2 linked regions of the Chondromyces crocatus genome follow. The protein of the gene in region 1 interacts with the protein of each later gene in a pairwise test. Links are inferred from orthologs where the notes say so. Each region holds a gene or a part of one and is shown on either strand. Other genes may lie near its edges.

Region 1 (3,070 bases):
AGCAGCTCTCCGAGGTCCTCACCGAGAACGTGTTCTCGGTCGGTCCGGAGACCGATCAGGAAGAAGTGGCGCGGGCGATGGCGAAATACGACTTCCTCGCCATGCCGGTGCTCAGTGAAGAGCGCCGTCTGCTCGGGGTCATCACCGTCGATGACGTGATGGACGTGCTCACCCAGGAACAGACCGAAGACGTCCAGCGCCTCGGCGCCGTCGAGCCCATCGAAGAGAGCTACTTCCGCACCGGGTTCTGGACCTTCATCCAGAAGCGCGCCATCTGGCTCGCCGTCCTCTTCGTCGGTGAGTTCTTCACCGGTTCTGCCCTTCGCCGTTACGACGAGGTGATCGCCGCAGTATCTTCGCTCTCGTATTATGTCCCGTTGCTCATCTCGACCGGCGGCAACTCGGGCTCCCAGTCCTCGACGCTGATCATTCGAGGCCTCGCCATGGGCGACATCCGCCCGGGCGACTGGTGGCGTGTTCTGCCTCGAGAGCTTGCCCAGGGGCTGGTTCTCGGGCTCATTCTTGCCACGATCGGGATGGCTCGGGTGTGGGCCTGGGGAGATTCTCCGGCCTTCATCGTCACCATCGGCGCGACCCTCGTGGCCATCGTGCTCATGGGCTGCGTCGTCGGCGCCATGCTCCCGCTGCTCCTCCGTCGGGTCGGCCTCGACCCGGCGACGAGTTCTGCTCCCTTCATCGCCAGCCTGGTCGATGTTCTGGGCATCATCGTTTACTTCTCACTCGCCCAGGCGCTGCTGGCCGATGTCATCAAGGCCGCCGTGCAGCATCAAGGCGGATGATGCGGGCGAGATTCCATGGCAAAAGCGCTCTGCTCGACGGAACGGTTGCTCATGAATCCAGGCTGGCCAGCGGGTGCTTGCCGGGAACAGGTCTCTCCGTCGACAGACGGACCAACTCGCCTGGAGGGTGAGCGTCAACCTTGACGCGACGGTCCACCCGGGGGAGGGAATGGTCCACGTGCGTTCAGCGCACGCCGGATAGAACGCCAACACTCTCGGAACTAGTGCAATGGCCGAAGGCTTGAATCGCGTGATGCTGCTCGGCAACCTGGGAGCGGATCCAGAACTCCGTTTCACCCAAGGTGGTCAGGCTGTTCTCAACGTCCGGCTCGCCACCACCGAAACCTATCTGGACAAGGACAGGGTGCGGAAGGAGCGTACGGATTGGCATAACGTCGTCGTGTGGGGCAAGCGCGCGGAGGCTCTCGGAAAGATCCTCGCCAAAGGCTCCTCCATCTTCGTCGAAGGCTCCCTGCGAACGTCGAGCTACGACGATCGCGACGGCAACAAGCGCTACAAGACGGAAGTCGTCGCTTCCAACATCCTGTTGACCGGAGGCCGCACGCGGGGCGGTGGCAGCATGGATGACGCCGGAGGTTTCGGTGGCGAACCCGACAGTTCCGGCGGCGGTTACGGCGGTGGCCAGCGAAGCGGCGGTGGCCAGCGAGGTGGCGGCTACGGCGGCGGTGGCGGCGGCGGCGGCTACGGTGGTGGAAGTGGCGGTGGCAGCGGCGGCGGCTACGGTGGCGGCCGAGGAGGAGGTCGACCTGCTCCTCAGCAGGATCCCAGCCCTCCGCAAGACGACTACAGCGGTGATTACGGCGGCAACGACGACGACATCCCGTTCTGAGTTCCGCTCGCCCCCTCTCCAGCGCGCGGCGCCGCCCAGTGCGCGGCGCTTTCGTAGCCCACGCCCGAACGTTTCAAGACAGCATGAGCATCGTCCACCGCGCGGGACCGCCCCTCAGGGGCACCGCGGTCGATGCCGGAGCACCGCCGCCACCACCAGCGCACCTGCCATCATGAGCATGGCGGCGGCAGGACGCGGGTTCTCCGCGGCAAACATGAACCCCCGCATCAACAACCCTGGAGAGGGTGGCGCAACGAGCGGGCCCACGAGCCGCGCGTTCTCGATGAGCGCGCTGCAACCAGAAGCGGCTTCGGGCTCTCTGGCAGGCGCCGAGCAGATCAGGGTGCACAGCAACGCTTGACGCTCGTCTTCGGTGAAGCCGAGCAGATGACGCCCTCGCACATCCATGTCGCGCCCTCCCTCGCGCGCGGCGCCCTCGAAGCACTGCTCGAACCAGCTACCCGATTGACTCGGATCCGAGCGGATCACGCCAGACGCCCACCGAAGGAGCTCGCCCGGGACTTCCCCTCGCGCCATCGACGTCGCGCGGTCGAGCACCAGCTCCTCGATCCCCGTCACCCATCGCTCCGAAGGCGCGGCGACGCAGACCTGCCCTAGCGTCGTGCCCTCCTCCGTCTGAAGGAAACGCTGCAGGACGATGCGCACGCCAGGCAGTGACGCCAGCTCCACCTTTCGAAGAGCGTGCTCTGGCGCCCCGCGCGCAGGTCGAATCGTCCCGATCTGGAGGGTCACCCCGGGGACGACGTCGAGTCGCTCGAATTCAGGGTCGCCCGAGCTCATCCAGCAGTGCGATCACCTCGCCCCGGATCTCGAGCAGCGCGTCACGCATCCGCTGCACCTCTTCCTGGGTCGCGACCTGCTCGGCGGGCGGTGGCTCGATGCCACCTTCGCGCAGTTTTCGCTTCGCACCTGCGATCGTGAAGCGGTGGGCGTAGAGCAGCTCCTTGACCTTGAGGAGCGTCTCCACATCACGCCGGCTGTAGATCCGCTGACCCTTGGCTGATTTCTGCGGACGGACGGAGCGGAACTCCGTCTCCCAGTACCGGAGGACGTGAGGCTCCACCCCCACGATGCTCGCCACCTCGCCGATCCGGTAGTAGAGCTTCGCCGGAAGCTGCGGGCGCAACGCCAAGCCTGCTCCTACTCAGTCACGGCGGTCGCGACGACGACATTGTCGCGCGGGTTGAGCGCCTGTTTCAGGATCTGGCTCGCCTTGAAGTTCAGGACGCGCCGCTCGGTGATCAAGATGGGCTCTCCCGTCTGTGGGTTGCGCCCCTGACGCTCGCGCTTGTCGCGCAACACGAAATTACCGAACCCGGAGATCTTGATCTTCTCTCCCCGCCCGAGCGTCTCCTTGAGGGTCTCGAAGACCAGATCCACCAGCTCCGCAGACTCTTTC
Region 2 (3,341 bases), 2.0 Mb from region 1 along the record:
AATCGTGCTTCTCGTCCGAACCAGCACCCCCGCCACGAGCACTCCCGCATGCAGCTCTCGTGCATGTCGGTGAGATGGTGAACACGCATCCGTCGCAAGGGTGCTCGCGCATCCAATCGCGAGGCTCGTCATGCATGTCGTCGCAAGGGTGCTCGCCCATCTCATCGCGAGAGTGCTCGCCCATCCGTCGAGAGGGAACTCGCGCCTGAAGAGCGACGTGCCCGCCTGACTGCGCGAGGACGCCGAGCCCGGGCCTCGGCCAGCCCATCGCCGGATGAACGGGAGCAGATTTCTCAGCCAGCGGCTTCTCTGCTATCTCCGCCAGGCGCACCGCATGCCCAGCTATGCCGTCGTCGCGGTCCCCGTACCGCTCTCGCAGCCGTTTCACTACGCCATCCCTGCGCACTTCGCGGCAGAGGTCCGACCGGGCGCGCGCGTGCTCTGCGAGTTCGGCCGCCGTCGCCTGGTGGGCGTCGTCCTCACCCTCTCGGACCGCGCTCCCCCCGTAGATCCCACGCGGATCAAGCCCATCGCCGCCGTCGTCGACCCCGAGCCGGCGCTCCCGGCCGAACTGCTCGCCTTCCTCCAGGAGCTCGCCGCGTACTACTTCGCCCCCATCGGCGAGGTCCTCCGCCTGGCGCTCCCGGCCCTGGAGCGCGACCAGGTCAAGGCCATGTCGGCCAAAGGCGCCTTCGGCGGCCCCCTCGACCTCGCCCGACAGAAGCAAGTCGGCGGCCGCAAAGTCCTCTTCGCCTGCCCCACCGACGCCCTCGAACCCCCGGGCACCCTCCGCGGCCAGGCCGCCGCCGTCCTTGCCCTTCTCCGCGCCAGCGGCGAGCAGCCCGTCGCGCGCCTCGAAGAGCGCTTCAAGGCCGCCCGCGCCGCCGTGAAGAAGCTCGCCGGCATGGGCCTCGTCACCCTCGACGAACGCGAACGCCCCCGCGACCCCTTCTTCCGCCTCCCCGAGACCCCAGACTCTCCCCCTGAGCTGAATGAAGCGCAGGCCCTCGCGGCCGAGCGCATCGACGCCGCCCTCGCCGCCCTCGCTCCCACCGCCGGCTTTGCCGTTGCCAGCTCACCTGCCGCCGGCTCTTCTGCCGCCAGCTCACCTGCCGCCGGCTCACCCGCCGCCAGCTCTTCTGCCGCCAGCTCACCCGCTGCCAGCTCACCTGCCGCCAGCTCACCCGCCACTGGCTCTTCTGCCGCCAGCTCACCTGCCGCCTTCCTCCTCTTCGGCGTCACCGGCTCCGGCAAGACCGAAGTCTACCTTCGCGCCATCGCCACCTGCCTCGCCCAGGGCCGCGGCGCCCTGATGATGGTCCCCGAGATCGCCCTCACCCCCCAGGTCGTCGCTCGCTTCCGCGCCCGCTTCGGCGACGACCTCGCCGTCCTCCACAGCGGCCTCAGCGACGCCGACCGCCACGCCATGTGGACCAGCCTCCGCACCGGCCGCGTCCGCGTCGCCATCGGCGCCCGCTCGGCCCTCTTCGCCCCCGTCCCCGACCTCGGCCTCATCCTCGTCGACGAAGAGCACGACGGCTCCTTCAAGCAAGAAGAAGGCGTCCGCTACCACGCCCGCGACATGGCCCTCCTCCGCGCCTACCGCGCCGGCGCCGTCTGCGTCCTCGGCTCCGCCACCCCCTCCCTCGAATCCATCGCCCTCGTCCGCCGCGGCAAGCTCACCGAGCTTCGCCTCCCCGAGCGCGCCCACCGCGAAGCCACCTTGCCCGAAGTCCACCTCGTCGACCTCCGCAAGTTCGGCGCTGGCCCCTCGGGCGACAAACTCATCTCCTTGCCCCTGCACCGCGCCATCGAGCAAGCCCTCAAGGCGAAGGACCAGATCATCCTCTTCCTGAACCGCCGCGGCTTCGCCCCCAGCGTCGTCTGCGAAGCCTGCGGCACCGTCGAGACCTGCGCCTCCTGCTCCGTCGCGCTCACCTACCACCGCGGCCGAAGGGCCCCCCGCGCGACCCCTGGCCCGCACGTCGCCTCCGCGGCGCTCTCCTCGGGCCAGACCGGCGAACTCCCTGGCCTCACCCCACCGCGCCCCCCCCCGCGCGGCAAGCTCCTCGTCCCCCCACCGGGCCACGACACCGACGACGACCACGTCCTCCGCGGCGGCCGCCTCCGCTGCCACTACTGCGACTACACCGGCCCGCTCCCCGACCGCTGCTCCGCGTGCAACGCCCCCTCCCTCGCCCTGGAGGGCCTCGGCACCGAGCGCCTCGAAGCCACCATCGCCGAATCCTTCCCCGAAGCCCGCGTCGGCCGCCTCGACCGCGACGTCGCCGGCGCCGACAAGACCGAAGCCATCCTGAACCGCATGCGCGCTGGCGAGATCGACATCCTCGTCGGCACCCAGATGGTCACCAAGGGCCACGACCTCCCCAGCGTCACCCTCGTCGGCGTCGTCAACGCCGACGCCGCCTTGAGCATCCCCGACTTCCGCGCCGCCGAGCGCGGCTTCCAGCTCCTCGTCCAGGTCGCAGGCCGCGCAGGCCGCCGCGACCGACCTGGCCGCGTCCTCATCCAGACCCGCAACCCCCAGCACCCAGCCGTCGCCTTCGCTGCGGCCCACGACGTCGAAGGCTTCCTCCGCCGCGAGCTCGTCGACCGCCAGGAAGTCGGCTACCCCCCGTACTCCCGCCTCGCCCTGATCCGCGTCGACGCCCCTGACGAGCAAGTCGCCCGCGACGCCATCGGCCTCCTCGCCGCCCGCGCCCGCACCAGCCCCGAAGGCCTCGCCCGTCGCGTCGACGTCCTCGGCCCCTCGGCCGCTCCCATCGCCAAGCTCCGCAACCGCTACCGCTTCCGCGTCCTCCTCCGCGCCGACGAACGCGGACCCCTGCGCGCCGCCGTCGCCGCCGTGAACGAAGCCAAGAACTCCATCGAACGCAGCGTCCGCATCGTGATCGACATCGACCCGGTCGCGATGCTCTGAGCGCGCCTCTCGGCCCTCTCCAGGGTCGCTTCACGACACAGCCGCCTCACGACACAGCCGCCTCACGGTCGCCTCACGGTCGCCTCACGCTCCCTGACCCATCGACCCGCCTCGGCATGAAGCCCAACGGTGCCACATGGTTTCACCCAGCAGGTGCACCAGAAAAGGCACCGACGAGCGATCACGCCATCAAGGCCACGCTGCGGTGTGGTTTCACCCGGCAGCTGCATCTGTGTGCTGTACAGCCGCCGAATATAACGAGCGGCGTATGTAACGGCCGCGTTATGTACGGTTTTTCGGCGATCCATGGTCCACGGGCCTTCGACGTCGACGCTGGAGGAACGCGCCATGCCCGCAGGGCACCGCGCGGCATGCAGCAGACGTCGCCTCGTGGTTGGCT

What was found. Proteins that work in one complex are often made in the same cells at the same time.
Region 2: the proteins of CMC5_RS48305 (region 1) and priA interact in binary tests that used the Escherichia coli proteins (3 or more experiments, as listed by UniProt). The link is inferred for Chondromyces crocatus from one-to-one orthologs.

Annotation. Positions count from the first base shown.
Region 1 is NZ_CP012159.1:166,015-169,084, forward strand. Bases 12-2,839 are described here. They hold CMC5_RS48305 (single-stranded DNA-binding protein), read left to right. Parts: upstream 12-1,029; coding sequence 1,030-1,650; downstream 1,651-2,839. Other genes in these bases: mgtE (magnesium transporter), read left to right, coding at 12-800; CMC5_RS00580 (hypothetical protein), read right to left, coding at 1,765-2,451; CMC5_RS00585 (MerR family transcriptional regulator), read right to left, coding at 2,432-2,803; CMC5_RS00590 (integration host factor subunit alpha), read right to left, coding at 2,812-2,839. Outside these bases: more of mgtE, read left to right, coding at 1-11; more of CMC5_RS00590, read right to left, coding at 2,840-3,070. UniProt on the Escherichia coli protein: Plays an important role in DNA replication, recombination and repair. Binds to ssDNA and to an array of partner proteins to recruit them to their sites of action during DNA metabolism. Acts as a sliding platform that migrates on DNA via reptation.
Region 2 is NZ_CP012159.1:2,120,797-2,124,137, forward strand. Bases 1-3,141 are described here. They hold priA (replication restart helicase PriA), read left to right. Parts: upstream 1-334; coding sequence 335-2,941; downstream 2,942-3,141.